DNA from 2 places in the Paenibacillus sp. J22P59 genome. Region 2 is predicted to be linked to the other one. Evidence: riboswitches for the same ligand, from Rfam matches in the RefSeq annotation. Region 2 holds a riboswitch; the other holds the start of a gene.
The links. Region 2 has a riboswitch for ZMP and ZTP ahead of rpiB (ribose 5-phosphate isomerase B). Riboswitches for the same ligand answer to the same signal wherever they lie in the genome.
Positions count from the first base shown of each region.

Region 1: it holds a riboswitch for ZMP and ZTP, as region 2 does, so the genes downstream of both, AC50YO_RS12300 (DJ-1/PfpI family protein) here and rpiB (ribose 5-phosphate isomerase B) in region 2, are expected to answer to the same signal.

Region 1 is NZ_JBXENX010000006.1:164,843-175,120, forward strand. Features, by position in the region: gene AC50YO_RS12250 (nitroreductase family protein) at 1-187, opposite strand, end outside; gene AC50YO_RS12255 (DMT family transporter) at 222-1,169, opposite strand; gene AC50YO_RS12260 (aminotransferase-like domain-containing protein) at 1,347-2,690, shown strand; gene AC50YO_RS12265 (TMEM175 family protein) at 2,811-3,389, shown strand; gene AC50YO_RS12270 (helix-turn-helix domain-containing protein) at 4,140-4,592, shown strand; gene AC50YO_RS12275 (hypothetical protein) at 4,799-5,239, opposite strand; gene AC50YO_RS12280 (helix-turn-helix transcriptional regulator) at 5,239-5,445, opposite strand; gene AC50YO_RS12285 (M23 family metallopeptidase) at 6,096-6,344, shown strand; gene AC50YO_RS12290 (hypothetical protein) at 6,506-6,811, opposite strand; gene AC50YO_RS12295 (DUF4037 domain-containing protein) at 7,083-8,150, shown strand; ZMP/ZTP riboswitch at 8,315-8,394, shown strand; gene AC50YO_RS12300 (DJ-1/PfpI family protein) at 8,453-9,031, shown strand; gene AC50YO_RS12305 (DNA alkylation repair protein) at 9,204-9,911, shown strand; gene AC50YO_RS12310 (methyl-accepting chemotaxis protein) at 10,143-10,278, shown strand, end outside.
Region 2 is NZ_JBXENX010000010.1:152,359-162,636, reverse strand. Features, by position in the region: gene ychF (redox-regulated ATPase YchF) at 1-205, shown strand, start outside; gene AC50YO_RS18525 (copper resistance CopC/CopD family protein) at 447-2,027, shown strand; gene AC50YO_RS18520 (YcnI family copper-binding membrane protein) at 2,159-2,767, shown strand; gene prfA (peptide chain release factor 1) at 2,978-4,048, shown strand; gene prmC (peptide chain release factor N(5)-glutamine methyltransferase) at 4,085-4,999, shown strand; gene spoIIR (stage II sporulation protein R) at 5,334-6,089, shown strand; gene AC50YO_RS18500 (L-threonylcarbamoyladenylate synthase) at 6,191-7,252, shown strand; gene AC50YO_RS18495 (manganese efflux pump MntP) at 7,338-7,895, shown strand; gene AC50YO_RS18490 (low molecular weight protein arginine phosphatase) at 7,913-8,494, shown strand; ZMP/ZTP riboswitch at 8,567-8,647, shown strand; gene rpiB (ribose 5-phosphate isomerase B) at 8,768-9,226, shown strand; gene AC50YO_RS18480 (TIGR01440 family protein) at 9,253-9,855, shown strand; gene glyA (serine hydroxymethyltransferase) at 9,934-10,278, shown strand, end outside.

The DNA.
Region 1 (10,278 bases), on a different contig from region 2:
TTGCCGACTGGTCATTGAAGGCGAGGAACCTCCAATGCTGAAGATTCCAGGCCGATGGCGCGCTGCTTGCAACTTCTAGCAGTTCTCTAACCTCTTGTTCTCTTATTTCGTAGGAATCGTCAAAATGTTTGACGGAATGACGTTCCCGACTGATGGTAAAGAAATCGCTTTGTGCAGCAGATGACATTTACACTCAACTCCTTCATTTGGTTAATTAGGTTTCATGATTCTGCACGTTCAGCTTGCAACAGTTGCTTCACTGCTTTTTTTCGCCCCAGTCGTTGCGTTCCAATAACCCCAGCTATAATCAGCACAGAGCCGATCAAATGGTACACCGTAACGTCTTCTCCGAGAACTATCGCTCCGGCCGCTAGGGAGACGATCGTAGAAAGATTAGCAAATACGCTCATTTTCGATGCTTCCATTCTGGACAGGATATAGTTGGCTAACAATGCTGTGATCAACGAGGATATAATGCCCAAGAAAACAATAGATATGACAAAGGTACTGCTCGATAGCGGTGCAAAAAAGCGATCAAGCGTACCAGTCGCAGCATGACTGGTGAACGAAAGGATTAGGAAAACGGCAAATCCAATAGCCATCATCATATAAGTGAGTTCCGCCGGGCTGAACTGTTTGGTAAGCGACCGGGCCATTACGGTATATCCGGCAAAAACGACGCAAGTCAACAGCAACAAAGAGATCCCCATAATGTTGGACCAATCAATGCCGCCGCCTTTCATAATGAAGATGAATACAACACCGAACACCGACACAAAGATCGACAGCTTCTGTAATAGGGTGGTCGCTTCTTTTAAAAAGACGGAGGCGACGATCATCGTTATGATCGGGGTGAACGCGTACAATATGCCCCCTTCTGCTGATGTAGCATGCTGCAGCCCGTACGCTTGAAGGGTGAAAAAACCAAGCGGGTACATGGCTGCGAGCAACAGCACTTTATGCCACGGCTTGCCGCGGTAGACGAGCTTGACCCAGCCGAACGCTACTGGGACGGACATGACGAGGAATGAAGCGGTGAAACGAAAGGCCAGCGTGTCGAGCGGACTGGCGTAATCGAGCGCTTTTTTGGCAAACAAAAAAGACAATCCGATAATGATCGCGTTAAGCACGGCGAAGAAATAGGGAAGCTTTAATTCTTTTGCATTCAAAATGGCATCATCCTCTACAAATAATGTGAGCGTGTTCGCGATCGTCTCAAGCTATGAGTTGATAATATGGCAAACGGACTACTCGAACAATATCATTTTGATCAATCTGTACCGATACAGTTGGTGGTGTATTGTATAATGACAAGAGAAGATTAGGATACGGACGGGGGAAGCGGCATGAAAAAGTATTTTATGATTCTATCCGATATGGAGAATAAGATCAGGCAGGAATTATACACTCCTGGCCAAAAACTGCCTTCCGTTCGACGTTCAGCGGAAACCTATGGCTGCAGCATCAGCACGATTACGAGGGCATACGCGGAATTGGAGAAGCGTCACACCATTTATTCGGTTCCACAAAGCGGCTTTTATATGGTTGAGAAGCCGGGAGAATGGCGTGACAATAGAGACAGCCAAATAATCAATTTCGCTACGGTGCTGCCGGATTTGGATGCGTTCCCATTTCTGGACTTTCAACATTGTTTGAACAAAGCGATCGATACCTACAAGTACGACCTGTTTACTTATGGCGAACCGCAAGGGCTGGAATCCTTTCGCCACACGCTTGTTTCCCATTTGGCTAATGACCAAGTGTTCGCCACCGCGCAGCGGATCATTGTCACCTCAGGAGCGCAGCAAGCGCTTGAAATATTGGCAAAAATGCCGTTTCCAAACGGAAAAAAAGCGATTTTGGTAGAACAGCCGACTTACGATATCTATTTGCGATTTCTGGAGAGGGAGGGTATACCGGTATATGGCATCCCTCGTACGGCGGCAGGTATTGATTTACGGGAATTAGAACAGAGGTTCAAAAGCGGCGAAATCAAATTTTTCTATACAATGTCAAGATATCATAACCCGCTCGGCACAACCTATAGCGTAGAAGAGAGAAGGGCCATCGCCAGATTGGCTGGCAAATACGATGTATTCATCTTGGAGGACGATTACATGGCCGACTTGGGTATAGAGCGGCAATTCGATCCCATCTACGCTTACGATGGAGGCTCGAATGTCATTTATTTGAAGAGCTTCTCCAAAATTATCTTTCCGGGCCTAAGGGTGGGCGCAATTGTATTGCCGGAACGGCTGCTTAAGACATTTCATGCCTACAAAATATACCCCGACACTTCGCTGTTGTCTCAGGCAGCGCTCGAAGTGTATATCAAGAATGGCATGTATGAACGGCACAAGCACAAAATAGTCAGCTTGTACGATTCGCGAATGCGGGCTTTGAACGAGTCAGTGGAACGGTACAATGTACAAGGGTTAATTGAAGTGCCCCACATTCGTTCAGGCATTTATACGCATTTCAAGCTGAGTTCGAAGATTAACATAGAACGTCTCATAAAGCGGCTTGTTGGGAGGAAAATTAGTGTCGTGTCTGGCAAAGGATTCTATTTATCAAATTACCTGGAGCGAGAAAAGTTCTTGCGGATCAGCATCTCCCAGACACAGCCGGAGCAGATAAATGAAGGGGTTAAGGTGATCATTGAGGAAATAGGGAAGGAAAGCAAGTGGTAATCTTTATTTTATGATCGAATACGTAAAAGTTTTGCTTGACGAGAGGAAGCATTTTATGCAAAGTTACTGTGGTGTAGAGAAGGTTAAAAGAGCGCGAAAAGCGAGAAAAGGTGAAATATGATGAAAGCCAATCGAATGGAAGCATTCAGCGATGGCGTACTGGCGATTATCATTACGATCATGGTGTTGGAATTCAAAGTGCCGGAAGGCCATGACTGGCAAGCACTGATAGGGATCGGTCCAAAGATTCTTAGTTATATCTTCAGTTTCATATATGTCGGCATCTACTGGAACAATCATCATCATCTGCTGCACATGGTTAGAACGATGAACGGGCGGTTGATGTGGCTTAACTTGCTGCTTCTCTTCTGGTTATCCCTTATTCCGTTCACAACAGCTTGGATGGGGGAAAGCCATTTTGCCGCTACTCCAACGGCGCTGTATGGTATTATTCTTCTACTCGCGGCACTCTCATACTGGCTGCTTCAGCGTGCGATTACTAACCAGCATTCCGGCGATTCCTCCTTCGTAGCAGCGATAGGAAAAGACTGGAAGGGGAGGTTGTCTCCTTTGCTCTACTTGATCGCGAGCTTGACCGCATATGTGAGTCCTTGGATATCTGGCTTCTTTTTCGTACTCGTTGCCGTAATCTGGTTCGTGCCAGATAAGCGAATCGAGCATGCTCTGAGAGGCCGCTAAGAAATGCGCTGCATTTGGTAAGAAAACGGCGACATAGTAATGAAGCTGGGGTGGCTATACGAAAACTTTGTCCTCCTAAGGTCTGGGGGACGAAGTTTTCTGATTTTGGATTGATATATTTTAGCAAATGAGAAGGGGCTGCCCCAAAAGTCATGAAGATGATTTTTGGGACAGCCTCTTTCCTTAACTTCTAAGCGCTCTATCCCTTACGCTGTAGACGGCATATGAAGAGCTTACCTTATTTTAGGAAGCGTTTTTCGTAAAAATAGGTTTAATCTCGAGGTGTATTAGAAATAAAGTAAGCTATCTTCAGTAGTCGGAAACCAAGCTTCTCCACTACTGAAGATAGCTTCACTGTTGCTCCTTTTTATCTGTCTGAGCCTTGGAATAGAGCAAATGTGTTCATTAAATTGTACATGACATTCCTTCACCACCTTGGGAGCCAGCCATTTTTTTTAGAATGGCCATGGGATGGGAACAGCTGCAGTACAGGAAGACCGGTGTGGATGCCACCTTTCATGTGAATGAAAGAAGATCACATGCGTAACGGTCAACTTAAGCCTAGCAACACTGCGCAGATCGGATCTGAAAATCAGCCCATTATTATTAGCTGCGGCGGGGAAAGTGGTCAATATACTAGGGGTATTATAGGTGGCAACTAGAGGTTGCGCCTTGATGCACCTAGAACTAGCTTTACTTCATTTACACACTTCTTTAATACTGAAATTGTAGGGAGAGGCGATGAGAACTATGATTTTTAGTGAACGTTTAAAAAGAGAAAGAGAGAAAAAAGGCTGGTCACAAACAGAGCTCGCTGAAAAGATCCATGTTAGTCGCCAGTCCGTTTCTAAATGGGAGACAGGAAAAAACTATCCAAGTATTGAGGTAATCATCGATTTGAGTGATTTATTTGGTATTACAATTGACGAACTATTAAGGAGTGATGCAGAGTTGAAAGAGAAAGTAATTCAAGATAGTAAGCAATTGGCATATCCAAAGTGGAAAGTTTTGTTTGATAGTATGTTCTTATTAGGTGTTTTGTTATTAGTGTCAAAAATAATCATTGTCGCTTTAAATCATTTTGTAGGAACAAATATTCTTATACTAGAGGGATTACCGAAAGCAGTAACCAATTTTGCTCCACTCATTTTAATGGTGATTGGTGGAGTTGGCAGCGATCAATTGAAAAATAAATATATTTGATTTTAACCTGAAAAAATGTGCTTTGCTGGACTCAGGCTGCGATGGTCGGAATGGCTGCATGTACGGATGGAGCTTCGCTGTCGGTTAAATTGGATAAGAAGGAGCTTCGTAAACATTTAGGCTACCTTATGAAACTTATTTAATTGAAGAAGTCGAGGATACCAATATGTCAGCCATGAAAAGCGGACCGTAACGGCCCGCCGGTGTTAAAGCTTTTTGGCATAATAGACCCACAGGCCATAGAACACAATTAAAGCAAACAACAGGCTGCCTACTAAAGTAAAGAAGACTGTGGAGCTAAAGAAGCCGGAGACGATGGCGGCAACGCCAAGTACGATGAAGATAACGCTTATACCGAGCGTACTTGCATTGCGGATAATCAGTCCGGTTCGCTCATCGTTTTCCGCAATGTACATCTTTTTCATCGCAGCCTCGTCATTTCTGATCCTCATACATTTGCCTAAATAAAAGGCTGCTATTACCTCAAGGCCGATGAAAGCCCCGGTGTGAAAGCCTTTGATAAAGCTGGGGAGAACGGGCAGATGGTCACGGTAGAGCGTCAGCACCACATAAATTAACGCAGCAGCTATTGCTACAAGTGATACCAGGTTTGTGCGGATTCGCATTTTTTCTTTATACGTATTCATTACATTTCCTCCGTTTCGCTGAAATCAAATACCTCTTCAATTGTCAGTCCGAAATACTTAGCGATTTTGTATGCAAGCACAAGTGAGGCTGTGTACTTTCCCACTTCAAGCGAAGTGATCGTCTGTCGAGTCACGCCGACGGCTAACCCCAATTCTTCCTGAGAAAGCTTGTGCTGCTTGCGTAGTTCGGGAATTCGTGTTTTCAATTTACCACACCTTTGCAATGTTTGCTTTGCATATTTAGTATAGTTTGCTTTGCACAAAATGTAAAGCCTACTTTGCAAAAAAAAGTCTACTCCACACGTAATATGGATTAAATTTATACTAAAGTAATTTAAAAATCATTTTGGAAGTATTATACTGATAGGTAACAATTGAGAAGGGAAGGTTTTTATGTGCGGAAGCATAGCCTTTCGGAGAATTCGAGCAGTTTTGCTAGATCTTATTTATATGTAACAAACTGCAATGTGAAATCGAGGTGAGTAGGGGATATGGGCAAAAGGATGAAAAGCATAGGCATATTCAATTTGGTTACTGCGTTATTTATAAGCATATTGTGGATTTCTGTGTTCTTTATTCAAGGTTTATCTGGTGCTGTCTCATGGAGTCTGCTAAAGATGTTTTTGCCGTTTGTCGGCTTAGTAGGGGCAATTTCTAGCATCATATTTATTATTATTCGACTTATAAAAAAGAAAACGATTTTTCGCAATCTCATATCGTTTGCATTAAGTGCTGTTTTGATTTTTCCGATTCTCCTTACCTTAAATATTATAAAGTTCGCTTATCCTTCAAGCATAGATAAAAGCTCTCCATCTGTAACTGTAATATGGCCGCTTCAAGAAAAGAGCGTTGTAGGTTGCTTCTCAACCATTTGAAAAAGGATAGTATAACCGTTAAAGCAGGCGATCGTGTGAAGCCCGGCGACTTGATTGGACGTGTAGGTAATAGTGGGTCAACCTCTGAACCGCATTTACATATTCATCATCAGCGTCAAGACCCAACCCAAACGTTAATGCCTATTTTCGCTGAAGGTCTGCCACTATATTTTAAAGATATGGATGGGAGGACTATGCCGGAGAAAGATCAAATCATTGTGCCCGAGTAGGTTACAAACTGGAGGATATGGGATGTGATTTACAGTGAATGGCTGCTGATCTGTTCATTCAACTCATTCTCGTATATCCACAAAAAGAAGAGCTAAAAAAACCGAAACGAAGGTTCGTTTCGGCTGTTATTAAAGTATAGCTATGTGATTTGTTATTAAAATTATGGAGTGAAAGACAAAAGGATGCTGTTAATACCCGTCCATGCATTAGTAGTTACATAAATGGTATAAGTGTCATAAGGAAGGTTGTTCACGCTTCCACTTGGAGTGCCACCATTATAACCAGAATAGACTACAACTCCTGAACTGTTCTTCACTTGGAACTGATACCATAAAACAGGACCATATTCAGAATCTGATACGGCGTCGATATGAATATTTAGTTTGCCTGAACCTGTGATGGATTGACTCGCATTGGCAGATGCCACCGACAACGGAATAACCAATGCAATTACCATTACTAACATAAGAGATAGCCATTTTTTTCTCACTTTTCTCTCAATCCTTTCTTCCTATGAATTTGTTAAATCCTTAACACAAGCACTTCCGTTGCTTTTGATGCAGCGACTGCTCAAACGGAAGTTACAATCAAAATGTAACATAATGTAATATTTGGATTCAATAGAGCTTTATGCTCATTATATTCATTTTGATATAATCTAACTGATAAATGGATTTTGTTGTAGTGAGTTTACATTATGTATTTTTGAAAATGAAATAGGATAGGAGCTATGATGAATGTCCTTTATTACAGGGATGGAATTATGTCGGCGATTTCATACGGAGGTTGTTGAGCCTATACTCTCAGATGCTTTTCCGGATTTACGATATTCCTCTGCTTTGCTTGGTCCGGGGAGTGAAGTGCTGGGCTATGATACAGAAATGTCAACCGATCATGATTGGGGGCCAAGAGTATATCTTTTTCTTAGTAATGAAGATATTGATTGCTCCGAACAGATAAGACAATCTCTGAGTGAGCGAGTGCCCAAATCGTTTTATGGCTTTCTGGTTGATATAAGAAAGAGCGTTATTACAACGTTGCCGGAGTTTATCGAAAATTACTTAGGTGTTAACATAAATGAATCTTTGGGATTAGAGGATTGGCTATCACTCCCCTCGCAGTCGCTCCTCGAGATAACAAAAGGGGCAATTTATAGGGATGATAGGGGTCTGCTCTCATCATTACGCAAGCAATTCAGCTATTATCCCCATGATATTTGGTTATACCTAATGGCATCCAATTGGCAACGAATCGGGCAAGAAGAACACTTGATGCTTCGTGCGGGTTTTGCAGGCGATGAACTTGGCTCTGCTATTATTGCTTCACGTATTGTCCGCGATATCATCAATCTCTGTTTTCTAATGGAACGTCAGTATGCTCCATACCCAAAATGGTTTGGCACCGCATTTAAACAGTTGAAATGCTCGGATCAATTGCTGCCTTATCTTTGGGAAGCTCAGACGGCGACTGCTTGGAGAGAACGTGAGGGCGCATTTAATAATGCTTATAAGCTTTTATCAAGCATGCATAATGGATTAGAAATTACCGAGCTCATCTCTAATGAGGTGTCATACTTCTATGATCGTCCCTTCAAAGTCATGCATGGAGAAGAAATCGCAGGAATGATTTTGGAGCAGGTTGTAGATGAGAATATCCGCCAGTTTGCTGACAGACGCTTAATCGGCAACATTGATCAAATTACAGATAATACCGATTTCAGAAATATCGTTCGTGGAGCTGGTGAAGAAGGGGAATATGCGAGAAATGCGCTCAAGGGACTTTTCCGAATATCCCATAGGGGCTAGTCCTGAATTATTACAAAGTAGAAATGAATTATCTGAATATAGAGTTATTCTAATGTTTCGTGATTAAATGGGAATCCGGTCTTTTTGTGTTGGATGATCCATGTTGTATATATGCAAATTTTTGCTTGATTTACATAGTCCTTCGGAATACAATATAGTAAATATTTGGTATGTACAACTGGCGTAAACGTGGATAACCACGAGGGAGTACATATTCATAGCGTCGTACGCCTGGGCAAAGTATTTGATCTTAGATCAGATGCTTTTTTTTATTTCACACGAGGAAAGGTTAGGTGTATGGGATGAAAATGGCTTATATTTTGTTCGATGAGATGACAACGTTAGATTTTGTAGGTTTTTATGAAGCTGTAACATGGTTGGGTATTCTGAAGATAAAAGAAAATGTGTCATGGGATTTCTGTTCAAACAAAGAGCAAGTCACCGATGATAGAGGATTGACGATAAGAATTGACCATGTCTGTCCTGATCTGTCGGTCTATGATCTGATCTTTATTCCCGGAGGATTAGCTACTAGGCGGCTTAGATTTGATAACGAGTTTATAGCATGGATTCAGACTGCACGAGAGGTGGAGTATAAAATATCGGTTTGTACAGGTGCTTTAATTCTGGGAGCTGCAGGGTTTCTAGCTGGGAAAACAGCAACTACAAATCCTTCTGCTTATGAGCTGTTAACTCCTTATTGTGGAGAAGTAGTCAAGCAGCGCTTTGTTAGAGACGGTAATATTTTCACAGGCGGTGGAGTGTCGGCTTCTATTGATCTGGGGCTGTATTTCATAGAATCACTTACAAATGAAGCGGTAGTGCAGCAGGTTCAAGAAAAGATGGATTACCCATACTACACTTCGATTTCGACAAATTGAAACTACATAAAAAATTCGAAACTGTTTGTGTAGAGAGCTGTTAAACACAAGCATTGTGAATAGAAGAATATGCTATTGCGGTCTTGATCCCGATTTCATTTCATTGGATTACTTATGCTATATTTGAAGTAGAGTCCCTGTAAGGGAAATTCAGCATGAGGGAAGTGGAACAATGAATCTGGAAGCGGTTATGCAGGAGCTTGAAGCCCTAGGAAAGGAACGCACTAAGAAGATATATCAGTCTAATGGTGCGCATGAGCCGCTTTTTGGGGTGGCTACAGGTGCAATGAAGCCGATCTTAAGGAAAACTAAGCTGAATCAACCATTGGCTGAGCAACTCTATGCTACAGGGAATTATGATGCCATGTATTTTGCCGGAGTGATCGCAGAGCCACAGGCAATGACTGAGGCGGATTTTGAACGATGGATAGATGGAGCTTATTTTTATATGCTATCGGATTTTGTCGTTGCAGTCACTTTGGCAGAAGCGGATATTGCACAAGAGGTTTCTGATAAATGGATTGCAAGCGATATAGAGCTGCGAATGTCGGCGGGCTGGAGCTGTTATTGCTGGCTGCTCGGCAATCGTCCAGATAGTGAATTTTCCGAAGAGAAGCTTGCTAATATGCTGGAACAAGTTAAAAATACGATCCACAATGCGCCCGAACGCGCGAAATATGCAATGAATAGTTTCATTTACACGGTCGGAGTATCCTATCAGCCTCTCCATGATAAAGCGGTCGAGATCGCTAAGGAGGTCGGCCCGGTAGAGGTCAATAGCGGCACTGCCAAGAGCAAGCTCTTGAACGCCTCTGCTAATATTCAAAAGGCAATAGATAAAGGGCAGATTGGCTTCAAACGAAAGCATGTAAGGTGTTAGACTTTATTACGTCTTTGCCTTCTCCTTCTTAGTAAATCACCCCCATTAGTGTTGAACAAAGAAGGAGAAGGATTAATAAGTTTTATTATTGTTGCACACGCTGCATTCGCATTATTCAACATCTATAATTATATGGAAATTAATTGTTGTGCTGATTGCAAAAATCGTATATAGTTCCGTTGTAATACTATGCAAAATTGTACAATTACAATTATAAGGTGGAACCTCAGCATGATAACGAATAGCGGATATGCCAGCACTCAGGTATTGGATGGGAATGCAGTATTAGCGGCAATCGAGCATACATTGGCCATGATTGAATTCGATATCCATGGAAAGGTGTTATGGGCTAATGACAATTTTGCTA
Region 2 (10,278 bases):
CAAAGGAACGAAAGCTCCACAAGCGGCCGGCGTGATCCACACGGACTTCGAACGCGGATTCATTCGTGCCGAGGTAGTATCCTTCGATGATTTGTCGGCTGCCGGCTCGATGAATGGCGCTAAGGAAAAAGGCCAGCTTCGCCTGGAAGGCAAAGACTATGTAGTTAAAGACGGCGATGTTATGCATTTCCGGTTCAACGTATAGTCTAATAAGAAAAGAGCTATGTACCCTTTTTTGGGTATCTCCTTAGTGAACAAAGACGACTCTTCATTCAAAGTGAATGGAAGGTCGTCTTTTTGATTGAGCGTCATTAGATTTTCACAGGGGATAGCCCTTTCGAGTCATGCCCGCTTCAAGGTCGGTTCTGTATACTTAAACGAGGTAGCCTACAAGAAAGGAAGTGCGAACGGTGCATAATCATACAAAACATTATAAACATTGGGTAATGTCTCTTTTACTTTTGGCTGTTCTATGGGCAATAGGCGCTCCATCAGCTATGGCTCATGCCACAATGGAGGAATCTACTCCCGCCGCTAATTCCAAGCTGAAGCAATCACCGCCGGTGATCGAGCTCAAGTTCAATGAGCCTGTTGAGTCAGGCGTAGGTTCTATTGAGGTGCTTGATTCACAATCGCGAAAGGCTACATCGGCTAAGCCTGAACTAAGCTCGAATGGTACGGTCTTGAAGCTTACGCTTCCAGAGCTTGATGAGGGTGTGTACACGGTTGTTTATCGTATCTTGTCAGAGGATGGCCATCCGGTAAGCGGCTCTTACGTATTCGTGCTTGGCAATCCGCCGGAATGGAAGGATGCCGACACCTTCTCCAATACCTTTCAAGCAGGTACCAATACAGATCAGAATAACTGGCTGATTTACGGACTGCGAATTATTTATTTCGCTGCGCTGCTGCTGGCTACAGGGGTAATCGCATGGTCTGCTTGGTATCGCCGTCCAAGTGCTGCAGTCACGAGCTTGTTCGAGCGGTTGGCTCTTATGTCAATGCGGGTGCTTTTGTTTGCGGTTCTTTTGCTGGTATTCTTCCAGGCCAAGGAAATGATGCAAGGGCAGGCATTCAGTGAATGGCCTGCACTATTCATTGATACAGCTACAGGAAGAGCTTGGTCTTTACTAGTTATCGTTACTTTGCTTGGCTTCCTTGCACAGAAAGGAAATGCGATTGTCCGATCAGCTTGGGTCGTCGTTATTCTTGCTATCGAAAGTCTGATCGGGCATCCTGCTGCCAATAATCCGAAGCTGCTGACGATTGCTCTAGACTTTGTTCATTTGCTTGGATCAGCTGTATGGGTGGGCGGTTTGGTTGTTCTTCTGTTCATCTGGTATATAGAGCGGGAGGAGGCAGGGAAATTCGCTGCTAGCTTCTCGCAAGGGGCATTCCTTTCTCTGGTGGCTTTGATCCTTAGCGGAATCGGAATGACGCTGCTCTTCTTGCCGAAATTATCTTATTTGTGGCTGACGACATGGGGTGGGCTGCTGGTCGTAAAAACTGCGCTGGTTGTACTCGTTCTCATTACGGGAGCATGGCTGCGGATGCGGATGAAGCGATCCGCTATACCAGATGGGAAGCTGCTCAAGGTGGATGCAGCGCTGATGATCTCTATCGTAGGTATTGCGGCAGTCTTCTCCTATATCAGTCCTCTGCCGGCGAATGCCCCTTATAATTTTCATGAAATGGGCGAAGACATGCATATCACGTTGAACATTTCCCCTAATGTGCCGGGAAGTGACAACACGTTTAAGCTGCAAGTATGGATGCCTGAGGAGACTGGAGAGCCGAAAGCGGTTATTTTGCGCTTGCGCTCCAGCGATCGTGAGGATACGCCTATAGATGTACCGCTGGAGCCGTTCGAGGATGATTCTTATAGTTCATTCCCTGGCTTCATTCGGACATCTTATCAAGCAGTAGGCCCATTCATCCCCTATGCGGGCAAGTGGAAGGCTGAGCTTCGCATCATGAATCAAAACGATGAGGAACTGCTGCGAGAAACAAGCTTCCAAAATTATTGATCAGCTGCTTTTGCCTTGAAATATTCACGTCTGCATAGCCCTATCGAGTCATGTCATGCATGCTGCTAAGTCGTATACTTGGAAGCGAGTGACATTTTAGCTTTTACTACAGGGGAGAGAGGATGTTAATAATGAAGGGCAAACAAAGATGGATGATGACATTTTCTGTATTAATGGGATTATTCCTATTTGCAGGAATGGCGAGTGCGCACGTTACCGTGCAGCCGCCAGATGTAGCGGCTAACTCTTACCAAGTATTTACTGTACGTGTGCCAAGTGAATCGAAGGGTGTCTCTACAACGAAGGTACAGGTGAAGATAGCTGAAGGTGCTGCGGTGAGTCGCGTAGAGCCGAAGGTAGGTTGGGCTCATGAGCTGGAAAAGAATGCAGATGGAGCAATCATCGGTGTGACTTGGACAGCAGAAGGTACAGGTCTTAGTGAGACAGAGTTTACGGAATTCCGGATGAGCGGCAAGGTAAGCGAAGACGCTAAAGAACTCGTGTGGAAAGCTTATCAAACATACAGCGACAGCTCTGTCGTGGAATGGACTGGCGCAGCCGGCTCTGATAAGCCTGCAGCCGTTCAAGTAGTAACAGCAGCGGCTGGCGGCGATGGTCATGGAGCAGCAACAACAGATACGAAGGATGAAGCAGGCTCGATCCTGCCAACTATCCTGTCGGCTGTAGCAGTTGTGCTCGCTGCCGCAGCATTGGTGGTTGCGGTTAGACGCAAGAGATAGATACTGGTTAAGCATAAGCAACCAGAATTGAATAGGCATTAAATAGAAGCTCGTAAGCCTTTAGGCTTGCGGGCTTCTTTCTGGATAATAAGGACAGACTGGAGATGGCGGCGTTCTATATTTGAGGTTAGGCAAATACACCAGTCGAAAGAAAGCAAGCGATATGCTATAATGATTGATATTAAAGAGGAATAACAGAGGTGACTAATTGTGTTAGACCGTTTACAAGCACTTGCCGACCGTTATGACAAGTTGAGCGAACTGTTGTGCGATCCGGATATTGCAAGCGATCCGAAGCGCCTGCGGGAGTACTCCAAGGAGCAATCGGATTTACAAGAGGCTTATGAAGCCTATACGGAATATAAGCAAGTGTCAGAGCAGCTCGATGACGCGAAGGTTATGCAGGGTGAGAAGCTCGACGAGGAAATGCGTGAGATGGTGAAGATGGAGATTGATGAATTGTCTTCACGCAAGGAAGAGCTGGAAGAGCACATTAAGATCGTATTGCTGCCTAAAGACCCGAATGACGATAAGAACGTAATTGTCGAGATTCGTGGAGCTGCTGGCGGTGACGAGGCGGCTTTGTTCGCATCGGATCTATATCGGATGTACACGAAGTTCGCTGATGCACAAGGCTGGCGTGTAGAGCTTATGGACCTTAGCGAGAATGATCTGGGCGGCTTCAAGGAGGTCATCTTCATGATCACTGGCAAAGGCGCATACAGCAAGCTGAAGTTCGAGAGCGGTGCTCACCGAGTGCAGCGTATACCTGTGACTGAGTCGGGAGGACGTATCCATACTTCCACTTCAACCGTATCGGTTATGCCTGAGGTTGAAGAGGTCGAGATCGAGATTCTAGACAAAGACATCCGGGTTGATACTTTCTGTTCAAGCGGCGCAGGCGGCCAGTCCGTTAATACGACCAAGTCGGCTGTACGCGTATTGCATGTTCCTACTGGCATTATGGCGACTTGCCAAGATGGCAAATCACAGAATGACAATAAGGCGAAGGCACTTCAGGTTCTGCGGGCACGTATCTATGATATTCGCCGCCAAGAAGAGGAAGCGAAGTATGCTGGCGAGCGGAAGAGCAAGGTTGGTACTGGCGATCGAAGCGAGCGGATTCGTACGTATAACTTCCCTCAAAGCCGTGTAACTGATCACCGTATCGGCTTGACTCTGCATAAGCTGGATCAAGTGATGAACGGTGATATGTCGGAGATTGTATCTTCACTGACGATTGCGGAACAAGCGGATCTGCTTGATAAAGAGCTGAACTAACTTGTAAGCAAGCACGAGAGAAGGGACGCTGGGAAGATGAGCGAACATACAGACGGGCGGCAATTGTTCTTGCTGCCATTCACTATTAGAGAAGCCTGCGTGCAGGCTTCTTCGTTTTTGACGGAAGAGGGAGTCGATGAGGCTCGCTCCAATGCTGAGCTGCTTTTGATGCATGTGCTGGAGGTTGATCGTGCTGCCTTGCTCCGGGACTGGAGCGAGCCATTTCCAGTTGAGCGCTATGAGGACTGGGAGCGCGTCATTCGCCGCAAAGCGGCGGGCGAGCCTGTGCAATATATTATTGGCGAGCAATGGTTCTATGGGCGTCCATTCACAGTGACGCCGGCGGTGTTGATTCCACGGCCTGAGACGGAGCTGCTTGTCGAGGCAGTGCTTGCGGCGGCCGATGAGCTATGGCCGCCTTCAGGAGCGGAGGTGCCGACGGTGGTGGATGTCGGCACTGGCAGCGGCGCCATCGGCGTGACGCTGGCTGCGCAGCGTCCGCTGTGGCGCGTGAGCGCGTCCGATCTATCGCCGGACGCGCTGGCTGTCGCCCGCACGAACGCGAAGCGACATGAGGCGGAGAACCGCCTCTCATTCGTGCAGGGCGACCTGCTGGCACCGTTTGCGCAGCAGCGCGTCGACGTGCTCGTCTCTAATCCTCCGTATATACCGGAGGATGATCTGGCGGGCTTGCAGCGCGAGGTGCGCGATTATGAGCCGCGGCTCGCGCTGGACGGCGGAGTGGATGGGCTTGACCCATATCGCCGTATGGTCCAGCAGCTTCCTGCGCTGCTGAACATCCCTCGTATTGTCGCTTTCGAGCTAGGCATGGGTCAGGCGAGAGAGATTGCGGAATTGCTGCGCTCTCTTGGTGAATGGGAGGATATTCGGATTATTACGGACTATGGCGGCATTGAACGCCATGTCATAGCGATAAGCCATTCCTTATAATCCTGTTCCCTAAGCTAATTTGGAGATGTTCCCTTCTGATTCATAAGAAGTAATGGGTGAATAATAACCTTCTGCCACTTTCACAGTGGCTTTGAAGGTTATTTTTGCGTATTGCTCGCTTGTAGTTGAAGTCTAGTTGATAGAGTAACTGCGGAACGGCATCTTAAAATGACGGCGAGCTAATCTCCTAGATGGGCTAATCTTGTAATTGGAAATGAAATAGATTTGATTTGATAGGTTTATAGAATGGGAATGGCGGACATACTAACGGATAGATACGTTCCGGAACGCAAGCTGAAGCACCGACGGGTGCAACGAGAGGAGCTTGTGTAATATGTCCCGCTATCATTCCCGTTTTTCTATTCGCAGGTCGTATGGTCTTCTATTTTGTGCTCTTATTATTCTTGTTATGAGCTGGGAGCTTCAGCAGAATGATGCTGCTGTGGCAAGTGGATCTATTCCCGCAGAATCTATCCGTCTTCGTATATTGGCGAATTCTGATGCGCCTGCTGATCAAGCGGTGAAACGCGTCGTTCGTGATGCTATCGTAGAAGCAATGAATAGTTGGGTGACTGGTCCTCAAACAATCGAAGAAGCGCGGCAGACGCTGCTTGACCATATGGATGAGATTGAGACAATCGTAGGAGATACCTTGAAAAATAGAGGCTTTGACTACGCGTATAAAGCGGAGCTGGGCATGGTTCCTTTCCCGACAAAAATGTACGGCAAAGAAGTATATCCCGCAGGCGATTATGAAGCGTTGCTGGTTACGCTTGGTGAAGGAAACGGGCAAAACTGGTGGTGTGTCTTGTTCCCGCCGCTCTGTTTCATTGATGCAGCTACCGGAGAAGCGACAGCGTCTGCCGAGACAAAAGTACAAACAGCTTCCTTAGAAGTGAAAGAGACTGCTGCAGAAGGCGGCAAAGCTAAGACGGAAGCTGGTACGAAGGATGCTAAAGTGCAGCAAGCAAATGATTCCGATAGCGCTGCACAAGCGAAAGCGGAAGAAGGGCAGGCTCCTGAGGCGAAGTTTTTCCTGTGGGAATTGCTTCAAACTATTATCCAATGGTTGAAGGGCCTATTCTCATAGATCAGGGCTTGCAATTGGTTAATCTGCTCTGCAAGCGGAGCGGCATATGATATAATAGCGGCATCTATTAATTCATGATAGCAAGGATTGGATAATTGAAAATGACAACGACGAAGGTGTGGCCCGTCATCGAGGACGACGGAGAAGTCGAAGGTCGGCTGGAGGAAGCGGCAGAGCTGCTGCGTTCAGGGGGCTTGGTCGCATTTCCGACCGAGACGGTGTATGGTCTGGGGGCAGATGCCAGGAATACGGCTGCTGTGGAACGGATTTTCTTAGCAAAAGGACGGCCGTCGGATAATCCGCTTATTGTACATATTGCAGATATCCGTCAGCTTGATGAACTAGTCCTGCCTTATTCGAATTTGGCGAAGCAACTGATGGATAGGCTATGGCCAGGTCCGCTTACGATTGTGCTGCCGATCAGGAGTGGCATTTTATCACCGCTGGTTACAGCGGGATTGACAACCGTAGGCATTCGCATGCCTGATCATGAAGCAGCACTTAAGCTGATTCGGCATGCAGGCTGTCCAGTCGCTGCTCCGAGCGCCAATCGGTCAGGCAGGCCTAGCCCCACGTTGGCTGAGCATGTTCTAGAAGACCTGGCGGGCAAGATTGACGGCATTGTAGATGGCGGCCCAACAGGTGTAGGGCTTGAATCTACCGTGGTGGAGCTGCAAGGCGAGCATACGATCCGAATCTTGCGGCCAGGCGGCGTGACCATAGAGCAGCTTAACAAAGCTGTGCCAGCTGCGTATATTGATGCGCCAGAGGCAGAGACAGCAATGGTTGAGGCGCCTCGTTCTCCGGGAATGAAGTATACGCATTATGCGCCTCAGGGCGAGATGCAGATTGTTCGTGGAGAACGGGCTGCAGTAATCGCCTATATTCAAGAGCAGATTGGACAGGCAAAGCGAAGCGGTGAGATGACCGGTGTACTTGCCTTTGACGAGAGAGTCCAAGCCTACGATGCAGATAAGGTATTATCACTAGGCAGCGAAGAGCATCCTGAAGAAGCTGCCAAGCGTCTGTATGCTGCTCTCAGGCAGTTCGATACAGATGGCGTGAATCGAATCTGGGCGGAAGCTTGTCTGGAAGAGGGAATCGGAAAGGCTTTGATGAACCGATTAACCAAAGCTGCGGGCAACCGCATTTTTTACGTATAGTTTGAACAAGCAGTAGTATCTTTGCCTCCTTGTCCGCATATGTTTGGTTAAAGAACGGATGTGGACATGGAGGCGGTAGATTGTGATGGAGAGTACTTTGCATACCGGACAGTTTGTGACGCTGCTTATAATGGCCGTTGCGCTTGGGATGGATGCTTTTTCACTTGGTATCGGAATTGGCCTGAAGGGGATACGCCTTCGAGATATTTTACGGCTAAGCACAATTATTGCCTTATTTCATATTATCATGCCGCTAGGGGGCATGTTCATGGGGCAGTTCGTCAGCGGCTTGCTCGGTGATGTGGCGACGACGGCTGCGGGTATATTATTAGTATTACTGGGCGGGCACATGATCTACAGCTCCCTGAAGGGAGAAGGGGTGCAGTCCTTTAACCCCCGAAGCAACTGGGGTGCGGTGCTATTCGCATTAGGTGTAAGTGTCGATTCCTTCTCCGTGGGGGTGACGCTTGGCATGTTCGCTGCCGACCTGCTGCTGACGGTACTATTGTTCGGTTTTTTCGGTGGTCTATTATCTATAATGGGTTTATTGCTAGGGCGCCGGGTAAGCCGTAATTTGGGTGGATACGGTGAAGCGCTTGGCGGAGCGGTTTTATTTGTTTTTGGGCTTTTATTTATTTTTTGATGAGAGGAGCTTGCAGCATGACACGCATCTTGTTCGTATGTACCGGGAATACATGCCGCTCACCTATGGCAGAAGCGCTGCTAAGGGAGATGGCTCAGCAGAGAGGTTTGCGCATTGAAGTGCGCTCGGCTGGCGTATCTACGATTGATGGATTGTCGATCTCTGAGCATGCGGCAGAAACCCTGCGCGTTCGTTCTATAGCGCATGATGGCCGTTCATCTCGAGCATTAAGTGAAGAAGCAGTGAATTGGGCAGATCTGATTCTGACAATGACCTCAGGCCATAAACGGGGTTTATTGCAATGGTTCCCCGAAGTGGTGGACAAAACCCATACGCTCAAGGAATACGTGAATCAAGATACTGCGGTATTATCAGATATTCAAGAGCTGGAAAGATTATATACAGAAATGCATATGAAGCAGGCATTGGGCCAGCATCTTACGACAGAGGAACGGACACAATTGCTGCATCTGGAACGGCGTATCCCAAGCTTTGATATCGTTGATCCGTTTGGCGGCACGCCAGCAATGTATGAGAGCTGTGCCAAAGAGATTGAAGAGGGCTTGCGCAAGCTGCTAGTTAAGCTGGAGAATAAATAATTTCCTTAGGAATAACGAGCGTATAACGATTGATTTTCCTGTAAGGATCGGCTATGATAAGGGAACAAAGACGGTTTCCGATGTGACTGGCGACGGAAGTGGGTAACCACGGTGGAGCATCGGAACATACGGCCGGTCGCCTGGGCAAAGAGCAGCATGCTAATTAGCATGTCTTGCTCTTTTTTCGTCTTTTAGGACGGAATTAGGTATAATAACAGTCATAACTACAAACTTACGAAGTACGCTTGCGTACTCCTTGAAGGAGGGTCACCATTGAAAATTGCAATTGGTGCTGATCATGGCGGTTACCGTTTGAAGGATGAAATTGTTCCATTTATCTTGTCTTTAGGTCACGAAATTGAGGATTTGGGCTGTGATTGCTCGCAGTCGGTAGACTACCCGGATTATGCGCTCCCTGTAGCGGATCGCGTAGCGAGTGGCCGTGCAGACCGCGGGATATTAATTTGTGGTACAGGCATTGGCATGTCGATTGCCGCTAATAAGGTACCAGGGATTCGTTGTGCTCTTGTGCATGATCTTTTCTCGGCACAAGCGACTCGCGATCATAATGATTCGAACGTCTTGGCAATGGGGGAACGAGTAATCGGACCTGGAGTAGCTCAAGAGATTGTCCGCATATGGCTGGAGACGCCCTTCTCTAACGGTGAACGCCATGCAGGAAGAATTAAAAAAGTGACTCAAATCGAACAGCAATATACTGTACATCCATAGAGCTATCGTAAAGGAGATCGCCTGACATGAGTCAATTAGAGGCTATTCCGCATATTGCAAGTGACGTGGAACAAATTGTTCGGGAATTGGTCACAGCTGGAGGAATTGTCGCAGGTCAGCTTGTTGTCATTGGAACCAGTACGAGTGAGGTGCTTGGGCAACGAATAGGCACATCGGGTACGGTTGAGGCTGCTTCTCAAATCTATGCTGGAGTTGAGGCGGTTCGGCAAGACATTGGTTTCTATCCTGTCTATCAATGCTGTGAGCATCTGAATAGAGCGTTAGTTCTGCCGCGAGAGGCTGCTGAGCGGTATGGGCTGGAGGAAGTAGCTGCCGTGCCTGTTCCTAAGGCTGGCGGCTCGATGGCTGCCTATGCTTACCGCCAGTTCTCCAGTCCCTGTCTAGTAGAGGCGGTACAAGGACATGCGGGTATAGATATAGGGGATACCTTCATTGGCATGCATCTTCGCCGCGTAGCTGTCCCTGTCCGTCCTTCTATCCGCAGTATTGGCTCTGCTCATGTAACGATGGCTGTCACAAGACCGAAGCTGATTGGCGGTGCCAGAGCTGTCTATGAGCTTGTGGAAAGCGGCCTGGCGTCAGAGCAGACGTCAGGAACTTGCGATTAATGAATGATCAGATTTCATAGGTTGAACGATTCCTAACAGTATTATCTAATTATTTATTATTTGAGGAGGCTATTCATAATGGAAAATCTACGTAAGCAAGACCCGGAAGTATTAAAGGCAATGGGACTGGAACTACAGCGCCAACGCGATAATATCGAGCTGATTGCATCAGAGAATATTGTAAGTGAAGCGGTTCTTGAAGCGATGGGCTCTGCTTTGACGAATAAATATGCAGAAGGCTATCCAGGCAAGCGTTTCTACGGCGGCTGCGAGCATGTTGACATTGTCGAGAATATTGCCCGCGATCGTGCAAAAGAAATTTTTGGCTCCGAGCATGCAAACGTACAGCCGCACTCCGGCGCTCAAGCTAACATGGCGGTATACTTGGCTGTCCTCAAGCCTGGCGACACCGTTCTTGGCATG